3 regions of the Allobosea sp. P5_A5 genome follow, and region 1 is predicted to be linked to each of the others. Evidence: riboswitches for the same ligand, from Rfam matches in the RefSeq annotation. Region 1 holds a riboswitch; each other region holds the start of a gene.
What was found. Region 1 has a riboswitch for cobalamin ahead of AC1DR6_RS01460 (ribonucleoside-diphosphate reductase subunit alpha). Riboswitches for the same ligand answer to the same signal wherever they lie in the genome.
Positions count from the first base shown of each region.

Region 2: it holds a riboswitch for cobalamin, as region 1 does, so the genes downstream of both, AC1DR6_RS13055 (ABC transporter substrate-binding protein) here and AC1DR6_RS01460 (ribonucleoside-diphosphate reductase subunit alpha) in region 1, are expected to answer to the same signal.
Region 3: it holds a riboswitch for cobalamin, as region 1 does, so the genes downstream of both, AC1DR6_RS13730 (DUF1636 family protein) here and AC1DR6_RS01460 (ribonucleoside-diphosphate reductase subunit alpha) in region 1, are expected to answer to the same signal.

Region 1 is NZ_JBFUKY010000001.1:297,052-300,251, forward strand. Features, by position in the region: gene AC1DR6_RS01460 (ribonucleoside-diphosphate reductase subunit alpha) at 1-1,648, opposite strand, end outside; cobalamin riboswitch at 1,767-1,966, opposite strand; gene AC1DR6_RS01465 (hypothetical protein) at 2,144-2,713, shown strand; gene AC1DR6_RS01470 (class I SAM-dependent methyltransferase) at 2,704-3,200, opposite strand, start outside.
Region 2 is NZ_JBFUKY010000005.1:317,043-320,242, forward strand. Features, by position in the region: gene AC1DR6_RS13050 (FecCD family ABC transporter permease) at 1-339, opposite strand, end outside; gene AC1DR6_RS13055 (ABC transporter substrate-binding protein) at 350-1,384, opposite strand; cobalamin riboswitch at 1,606-1,828, opposite strand; gene AC1DR6_RS13060 (bifunctional sugar phosphate isomerase/epimerase/4-hydroxyphenylpyruvate dioxygenase family protein) at 1,849-3,200, opposite strand, start outside.
Region 3 is NZ_JBFUKY010000006.1:100,888-104,087, reverse strand. Features, by position in the region: gene cobO (cob(I)yrinic acid a,c-diamide adenosyltransferase) at 1-383, opposite strand, end outside; gene cobU (bifunctional adenosylcobinamide kinase/adenosylcobinamide-phosphate guanylyltransferase) at 411-920, opposite strand; cobalamin riboswitch at 1,068-1,254, shown strand; gene AC1DR6_RS13730 (DUF1636 family protein) at 1,383-1,820, shown strand; gene cobW (cobalamin biosynthesis protein CobW) at 1,817-2,860, shown strand; gene cobN (cobaltochelatase subunit CobN) at 2,871-3,200, shown strand, end outside.

The DNA.
Region 1 (3,200 bases):
GCCAGAGTTCGAGCGCGTTGAGACGCTTGAACACCTTGATCTGGCCGCGCTCCGCTTTGGCCTCGTAGGCCTCGTAAGCCGCCTTGAAGAGTTTGCCGTAGAGGTCATGCAAATCGGGCACTTCGTCGGGCGAAAACAGGGTCCACTGCCCGCCCGCCATGACACGCTGCATGAACAGGTCGGGAATCCAGTTCGCCGTGTTCATGTCATGGGTGCGGCGGCGCTCGTCGCCGGTGTTCTTGCGAAGGTCGAGGAACTCCTCGATGTCGACATGCCAGGTTTCGAGATAGGCGCAGACCGCGCCCTTGCGCTTGCCACCCTGGTTGACGGCGATGGCGGTGTCGTTGGCGACCTTCAGGAAGGGCACGATGCCCTGGCTTTCGCCATTGGTGCCCTTGATATGGGCGCCCAGGCCCCGAACCGGCGTCCAGTCGTTGCCGAGCCCGCCGGAGTATTTGGCGAGCAGGGCATTGTCCTTGACCGCCTTGAAGATGCCGTCGAGATCGTCTGCAACCGTGGTCAGGAAGCAGGATGAGAGCTGCGGCCGCAGCGTGCCGGCATTGAACAGGGTCGGCGTCGAGGCCATGAAGTCGAACGACGACAGCAGGTCGTAGAACTCGATGGCGCGCGCCTCGCGGTCGATCTCGCGGATGGCGAGGCCCATGGCGACGCGCATGAAGAAGGCCTGCGGCAGCTCGAAGCGGTTGCCCCGCACGTGCAGGAAATAGCGGTCATAGAGCGTCTGGAAGCCGAGATAGTCGAACTGGAGATCGCGCTCGGGCTTCAGCGCCGCGGCCATGCGGTCGAGATCGAAGCGGCCGAGTTCGGGGTCGAGCAATTCGTTGGCGATGCCGGTCTTCACATAGGCGTGGAGATATTCGCCATAGCGCCCGGCCATCTCGGCTTGAGTTGCCTGCTCGGTGCGGCCATGGACGAAGCTCAGCGCTTCGCGACGCAGCTTGTCGAGCAGGAGGCGGGCCGACACCTTGGAATAGTTCGGCTCGGTCTCGACTAGCGTGCGCGCCGCCAGGATCGGCGCCTGTGCCAGTTCGTCGAGCGAGATGCCGTCATAGAGATTGCGCCGCGCTTCCGTCAGTACGGCTTCCGCCGAGACGCCATCGAGATCGGCGCAGGCCTCGCGGATCACGGTTGCGAGACGGACTGCGTCGAGCGGCACGAGAGCGCCATCGGCGGCCTTCATCCGCAGGGCCGGCGCGGCGACCACGACGGGCTTGGTCTCGGCTTTGGCGCGGGCGCGCTCCTGCGCACGCTCCTCGCGATAGAGCACATAGGCGCGGGCGACCTTGTGGTGCTCGGAGCGCATCAGCGCGAGCTCGACCTGGTCCTGCACGTCCTCGATATGGAAAGTCCGGCCGGCATCAGCGCGGCGGGTCAGGCCGGCGACGATCTGCGTGGTCAAATCGGCGACGATGTCGTGGATGCGGCGCGAGGCGGCGGCGCTGGAGCCCTCGACCGCCAGGAACGCCTTGGTCAGCGCGACGCTGATCTTCGAGGCGTCAAAGGGCGTGACGCCGCCATTGCGGCGGATGATCTGAAAGCCCGGCTCGCTCGCTGCGCGCTGCTCGCTGCCCGGCGAGGCATCAACATAAGGCGTCGCAGGGCGCATGGTATCGGTCGCGAGGGACATCGGCTTTTAAACCCCATCTGTTGGGGGCAAGAGCCGAGGCGGACTCGCGGCACAGTCGATCGCGGCGAAAATCGCCAGCGGACGCTGCAAAGCGATCCACCGGGACACCCCGCCCGAGGAACTTCATGTCGTCGCGGCAGGTCTCCTGGCTCGCGGGTCGTCGCTCTTGTCCGTCTTCCCAGCGCCTTGCGCACCAGTGACATAGGCTGGACTTAAGAACTCGCCGCTGACAGTTGCGGGGGCAGCGCCGGTTTCGCACCGGCTTCCCTCTTAGCTCTCGATCTTGCGATTCGAGAGACCGTGACAACCAGATCTAGTGGCGCGTCCGGCGCGGATGTCAATTCATAGTGAAGCAAAGGCGCAGCGTCTGTGGATATCTCGGAAGGGAGCCGACATTCGCTGCGATGATCAAGGCCGTCTAGCAACTTGGCTACCGCCGCTCGACTCCTACCTGACGCAGCGCTATTCCGGCTCATCTCGGCTGGATCGACACCCATGAACATTCTTCTCGCATTCGCGCCGTTCTTGGCTTTCGCGCTGGTCGATCGGGCGCTCGGCTCCCTCGACGGTTTGCTCGCCGGCGCGGTGGTTTCGATCGCGATGATGGTCCGCGATACAATGCTTCATGGCAAGTCGCCCAAAGTCCTGGAGATTGGAACCGTACTGCTGTTCGCCGGCTTGGCGGCCTGGTTCTTGGCGTTCCAGCCGGCCTGGTCGATCATCGACGTTCGGCTGCGGGTCGACCTGGGCCTGCTGCTAATCGTGATCCTTTCAATGCTGATCGGGAAGCCGTTCACCCTCCAGTACGCCCGCGAGAACGTGGAGCCCGAGCTCTGGTCGAGCCCGACGTTCCTTAAGACCAGCTATGTCATCTCGGCTGCTTGGGTGGCCGCCTTCGCCGTGCTGGTCGCAGTCGACCTGCTGTGGATCTACCGGCCTGACGTGCCGCCCCGCCTCGGCGTATGGGCTACCATCGCGGCGCTGTTCGGGGCCGTGAAGTTCACCGGTTGGTATCCGCGCTCGCTACAGTCCCAGGCATCGCGCAGGCCCGCCGATCAGGCGTAGGCGACCCAGCCGCGGAAGGTGAAGCCGACGTAGAACAGTCTGACGTCTCGGAACCCGGCATCCAGTAACAGCCGCTCATCCTCAGCGGGCGAGAGAATCGCCAGCTTCTCGACGATGCCGGCCCGCGCGGCGTGCGCCTGCGACGGCTCGATCCCTGACGAGATAGCGAAGGCGGCGAACCGCGACATCCACATGTCCATCTCGTCGGCGGGGATGCTGTAGTGGGCGACGACCAGCGGGGCGCCCGGCTTCAGGCGACGCCGGATCTCCCGCAGCGTCCGCAGGCGCTCCTCGCCCTCGATGAAATGCAATGTCAAAATGCAGGCGCCTGCGTCAAACGGGCCTTCGGGCGCGATCTCGATGAATCCATGGTGCAGGGTGGCGCGGGTCTCGAGGTCGCCCAGGGTCATCCGCGCCAAATCTAGCATGGCCGCGGAGGGATCGACTCCGACGAAGGCCCATCCAGGCTGCGCCTCGGCGAACACTT
Region 2 (3,200 bases), on a different contig from region 1:
GGAGGCGCCGGCGGAAATGCCGAGGATATAGGGCTCGGCCAAGGGGTTGCGGAGCAGCGCCTGCAAGATCGCGCCCGAAATTGCGAGCGAGCCGCCGCACAGCGCCGCCATCAGCGCACGGCTCAGGCGATAATCGAAGATGACGCCCTGCTGGATCGCGCTGACCGGCAGGCCGAGATCGAACAGCCCGTTGCCGAGAGCCTTCAGCGCGGTGTCGAGCGGAATGCGCATCTCGCCGATCGTCACGGCCAGCGCGACCGCGAGCGCAAGCGCGATCAGCGCGAGGAGACCGGCGCCGATGCGCACCGGCCAGTTGGGTCCATGGGCAGCGTGGCTCAAGGCATGCTGCTCAGTTGACCGGGCGGAAGCCGGCGATGGCCTTGGCCAGCGTCTCGATTCCGTCGACCGTGTCGATGCCGGCCCGCGTCGCGCCGACATCCATCACCACGACACGCCCGTTCTTCACGGCATCGAGCTTGCTGGCGACCGGATCGGTCTTCAGGAACTCCAGCTTCCTCTCGATGTCGTCGGCGGGGAAGCGGCGGCGGTCCATCCGGACTGCGACGATGACGGAGGGGTTGGCGGCGGCGATGCTCTCCCAGCCCACCAGGGGCCATTCCTCGTTGGTCGTGATGACGTTGCGGGCGCCGAGCTTGGACAGGATATAGGCCGGCACGCCGTTCTTACCGGCCATGAAGGCGTCGCCCTTGAGATCCTTGCTGGAGAACCAGACCGCGATGGAGACATCCTGGGCCTTGAGGTCGGCAACGGCCGCGACCGCTTTTTCCTCGCGCGCCTTCAGCTCCGCAACCAGCGTGTCAGCCCGGTCGGAGACATCGAAGATCTGCCCGAACTCCCGGATGTTCTGATAGACGAGATCCATCGTGAACATTCTGGTGCGGACGCCATCGCCGGCGCCCGAATTGTCCTTGCCGACGCAGTCGGTGGGCGAGACATAAGTCGGCACCTTGACCTTGGCGAACTGGTCGCGCTTGCCGACGATGCCATTGGGGCCGATGTGCCATTCGAACATCGCGGTGACCATGTCGGGGTCCTGCGCCAGCACCGCCTCGAAGCTCGGGTCGTTGTCGGCGAGGCGCTTCACCTTGGCGTTAACCGCCTCATAGGGCTTGGCAACAGGCGAGAACCAGACGGCCGTTCCCACGACACGGTCGCCAAGGCCCAGCGCGTAGAGGATTTCCGTCTGCGTCTGACCGATCGAGACCACGCGCTTGGGCGGCGCCGCGAAGGTGACGTTCTCGCGGCAGTTCTCCAGCGTCAGGGGGTAACGGGTCGGCTCCGCCGATGCGACACCGCTGAATGCCAGACCGAAAAGCGCGGCAAGCGCCGGCAGCAGATGGCTTGGCTTGGGATGGGCAAACATGGCAAGGCCTCGATATGTAATATTGTTACATATCCGATAGGCCGCGAGATAGGGTTGCGTCAAGCCGCGGCCGACGCTGCTGCGCCCGCCGGAAACCGCATTGAACTTGGACATGGATATCATCGCTCCCCGAGATGGGGGCGAGAGCGCGTAGGCGTGAGGGAGCCGAGGCCGCCAAGGCACCGGTCACGACACAGCCATCGGAGCACCCCGCCCGAAAGACGTCTTCAGCGACCGGGGCAGGTCTCCTGGCTCGCGGGTCTATGCCTGTTTCGCCCGGCCTTCCCGGCACCTCACGGCACCAGTGGACGATGGACGAAGGGCTCGCCGCTTACAGTTGCGGGGGCAGCTTCGGCTTCGGCAGACACCTCACAGTGCCCGGCCTCACCGAATTCCCTCTTAGCTTCGGGCAGAACCCGAAGAACCTCGATCGAGGCCTCACCATAGAGGGCGGCAAGAAGTCGTCAATGCCCCATCGGGGCCGGCACCGTGATCGGACGCGCCAGCCGTGCCTGTGCGGTCAGGCGAATGCCGGCATTGGGGGCGCCATAGCCCGTATAACCGCTGCGTTGGACGATCTCGAAGAACAGGCCGCCATCGAGTGTCTGCGTATAGGCCTGATGGAAGCTGCCGCCGGCATCGCTGTCATAGAGAATGTTCAGCGCCTTCAAGGCGTCGATCTCTTCCGGCGGCAGGTCGGAGCGGGACTCGAGGTCGTCGTAGTAATTCTCCGGAATCGGCAACATCGAGACGCCGTTCGCCGCAAGCTGCCGGACGGTCGCGACGATGTCGTTCGTCGTCAGCGCGATGTGCTGGACACCGGAGCCGAAGAAGTCGGTGACGAAACGAGCCGAGAGCGTGCGGTGGCTTTGCGAGCCGTTGAGGATGAGCCGCAGGCCATGGCCGTTGCGGCCGTCGAGCCCGCTCTCGATGACCTGGCTCTGGACCACGCCGCCGGGGTCGAGCACGGCCTGGCTGGGCGCCTTCTTCGTGTCGAAGAGCGAGGAATAGAACAGCAGCCAGGTCAGCATCTCCTCGTACTGCATGGTCTGCGAGACATGGTCGACGCCGAGCAGGCCGGCATCGGCGCCCGTCTCGTGGGTCGGCTCGAAATCGACCTGCGCCCAGCGGCCGAGCGCCGAGCCCCCGTCGATAAAATAGATCAGGCTGCCGCCGAGCCCACGCACGGCGGGGATGTCGAGCTCGCCCGGCCCGACCGCGCCGGCATGGGGCACGTCGAGCAGCGCCTTGGCGCGCGCGGTCGCGGCCTGCGCGTCCGGCACCCGCAGCGCCAGCGCGCAGACCGACGAGCCATGGGTGATCTGATAGCTGTGGGCGAAGCCGTCATCCTCGCTGTTCAGGACGATGCGGATATCGCCCTGACGCCAAAGCCCGACCTCCTTCGAGCGGTGCTTGCCGATGCGGGTGAATCCGAGCGCCCGCAGCATGCCCTCGAAGCTGGCCCTCTCGACCTCGGCCACGGCGAATTCGAGGAATTCGACAGCCTCGACCGGCCCCGGCGGCGGCATCGGCACGGCGCCGGGAACGGGTTTGCCGACCTGACGGCCGGTCTCGTCGAGCAGCCAGATCAGCGAGCGGTGCCCATCCAGCGCGACCGATCGCGCCGAACCAGCACGGAAGCGGTCGTTGAAGATCTCCAAGGAGAGCACGCCATCATAGCCGGTATCGGCGAGCGCGCGCATGAAGGCGGATAGATCGAGGTCGCCCTGGCCCGGCAGGCAGCGCCAATGCCGGCTCCACGACAGATAGTCCATCTGCAGCAGCGGCGCGTCGGCCATCTGCACCATCGCGATCT
Region 3 (3,200 bases), on a different contig from region 1:
CGGATCCCCGGATCGGCCATGAGCTCGCGAGCCTTGGCAAAGGCGCGGGTGGCGGCGGCGATATCGCGGGCCTTGTCCTGTGTTTCCCAGGTGAAGCCCTCGCCCATGCTGTGCCATTCGACCTGGCCGGGAAAAGCGTCCAGCGCCTTGCGCTCGCCGGTGTCCCAGGCGCCCTTGATGAACTGCACCACGCCGACCCGCCAGCCATGGCCGAGCGCGCGCAGCATCAGTCCGAAAGCGGCGGTGGATTTACCCTTGCCCGGGCCGGTATTAACGATCAGCAGGCCTTTTTCGACCGTTTTCGCCGCGACTTCGGCATCCTGAACCGCCTTGCGCTTTTCCATCTTTGCCTTGTGGCGCGCGGCGTCGTCGATCTCCGTCATCGTTTCACTCGTCTCATTTCGCTCATTTCATTTAACCTGCATCGGCAATCCGGCGACCATGAAGACCACGCGCCCGGCGCGCGCCGCAAGCGCCTGATGCAGCCGGCCGGCCTCGTCGCGGAAGCGCCGCGCCAGCGCATTGTCCGGCACGATACCCAAGCCGACCTCGTTGGAAACCATCACGATGGGTGCGGTCGCCCTCTCGCAAGCCGCGATCAGGGCCGCGCGGGCGTCGGCCGTGTCGCGCTCGGCGAGGATGAGGTTGGTCAGCCACAGCGTCAGGCAATCGACCAGGATCGGGCGATCGGAACGAGCCTCGATCGCCTCGGCGAGCTCGATCGGCGCATCCACCGTCTGCCAGCCAGCAGGACGACGTGCGCGATGCTCGGCGATGCGCTGCCGCATCTCGTCGTCATAGGCCTGGGCGGTGGCGATGTAGGTCCAAGGCGCGGGCAGTGCCTCGACCAGCGCCTCGGCATGACGGCTCTTGCCGGAGCGGGCGCCGCCGAGGACGAGGGTGAGGTGGGGGATGTCCATGACAATGCTCCGCCTGTCCCAGCCGTCATGCTCGGGATAGACCCGAGCATCTGTTGCCGAACAGAGCTCCGCTACCTCTTCCTGCCGGAGATTCTCGGGTCAAGCCCGAGAATGACGCCATTGCATTGCGCGGCGGCACCGCCGCAGCTATTGATCGTCATCGACGGTGCCTCCGCGAGGAGGTGAAAAGGGAACGCGGTACGAAACCGCGGCTGCCCCCGCAACTGTAAGCGGCGTGTCCGACGCCATCCGCCACTGGATTTCGATCCGGGAAGGCGGCGCCGGACGTCTTGAAGCCGTGAGCCAGGAGACCTGCCGTCGACCCGCAACGATCCAACAAGCTGCCGGCGGGGCGGCTACGGAGACGACAGATGATTTGCTTCCAGCCCTGCCCGGGCGCGAAGGCCCGCATCCGCGCGGCCTTTCCCTCCCGCCATATCGCCCTCGCGCGATCCAGTTGACATGGCGGTCCAAGACCGGCCTCTGGACGAGCGCGAGGGCTCCGCTCTCGGCCTCGCCAGCTGCACCATCCATGTCTGCACGGCCTGCCGCCGCGCCCGCGCCGACCTGCCTGACGGGTACGATCGCCCCGGCATCGCGCTGGCCGAAGCTCTGGCGGCGCAGATCGAAGGTCTCGGCGGTGCAATCTCCGTTGAGCCCGTCGAATGCCTCTCCGTCTGCAAGCGGCCTTGCACCGTCGCCCTCACCGGCGCGGGCAAATGGACCTATGTCTATGGCGATCTCGACCCTCACAGCGCAGTCGAGACGCTGATCGCCTTCGCCAGCCAATACGGCGCGACGCCGGACGGGATTGTGCCCTGGCGCGAGCGCCCCGAGACGATCCGCAAGAGCGTCGTGGCGCGCATCCCTCCCCTTTCGATTACGAGACAGCCCTCATGACCGCCTCTCTCGCCAAGACCCCCTGTACCATCGTCACCGGCTTCCTCGGTGCCGGGAAGACGACGCTGGTGCGCCATCTCCTTGAAAACGCCCAAGGCAAGCGCCTCGCCGTGCTGGTCAACGAGTTCGGCGATCTCGGCTTCGACGGCGAGTTCCTGAAGGGCTGCGGCATCGCCGGCTGCTCGGAAGACGATGTCGTCGAGCTGCCCAATGGCTGCATCTGCTGCACCGTCGCCGATGATTTCGTGCCGGCGCTGGAAAGGCTGCTGAACCGGGCGAATCCGCCCGACCATATCCTGATCGAGACCTCGGGCCTCGCGCTGCCCAAGCCGCTTGTGCAGGCTTTCAACTGGCCGGCGATCCGCGCCCGTGTCACCGTTGACGGCGTCATCGCCGTGGTCGATGGCCCGGCCGTGGCAGAAGGCCAGTTCGCCGACGATCCGGAGGCGCTCGCGGCGCAGAAGGCGGCCGATCCTAACGTCGATCATGACAACCCGCTGGAAGAGGTGTTCGAGGACCAGATCCTCTGCGCCGACCTGATCCTACTCAACAAGAGCGACCTGATCGACGAGGCCGGGCGGGCGCGGGTCAAGGCCGAGATCGCCGCGCATCTGCCCAAGGCGATCAAGATCGTCGAGACCGCTCATGGCAAGGTCGAGCCGGCGCTGATCGTCGGCTTGGGCGCCGCCGCCGAAAGCGATCTCGCCGCCCGCCCCTCTCATCATGGCGAGGGCGAAGGCGAGCACGACCATGATGATTTCGACTCGGTTGCGCTGCCGCTGCCGGCAGGGCTCTCGCCGGAAGAGCTTTCGGCGCGGTTCACCAAGGCGGCCGAGGCGGACGGCGTGCTGCGGCTGAAAGGCTTTGCCGCCGTGCCGGGCAAGCCGATGCGGCTTGTCGTGCAGGGCGTCGGCCGCCGTGTCGGCCATCACTACGACCGGGCTTGGGGGGCGTCCGAGTCACAGGAGGGTCGCCTGACCGTGATCGGCCTGAAGGGTTTCGACGTGAAGGCCGTGCAAGCGGCGCTAGCGGGGGGCTGACGCAGCACCGATGCACCTTCTCCCGACCAGCGAGATCAGGCTCGACGACGGCGAGGACGCCGTCGATCTCGCCTTGCCGCCGGGAGACGTGCTGGTGCTGTCCTTCGCTGACAGTGATCTCTCGGCCCTGGCGACTGCCCTCAGCTCTGCGGATCCTCCGCCGTCATGGTCGGGCTTGTCCCGGCCATCCACGGCTTTGCTGGTCGAAGGTCGCGTTCAAGACGTGGATGCTCGCCACAAGAGCGAGCATGACGGCGAAAGTCTCAGCGTCCGTCTTGCCTCGCTGCGGCAGCTGCGGCATCCGCTTTCGGTCGATCTGCTGATCGAAAAGACGGTGTCG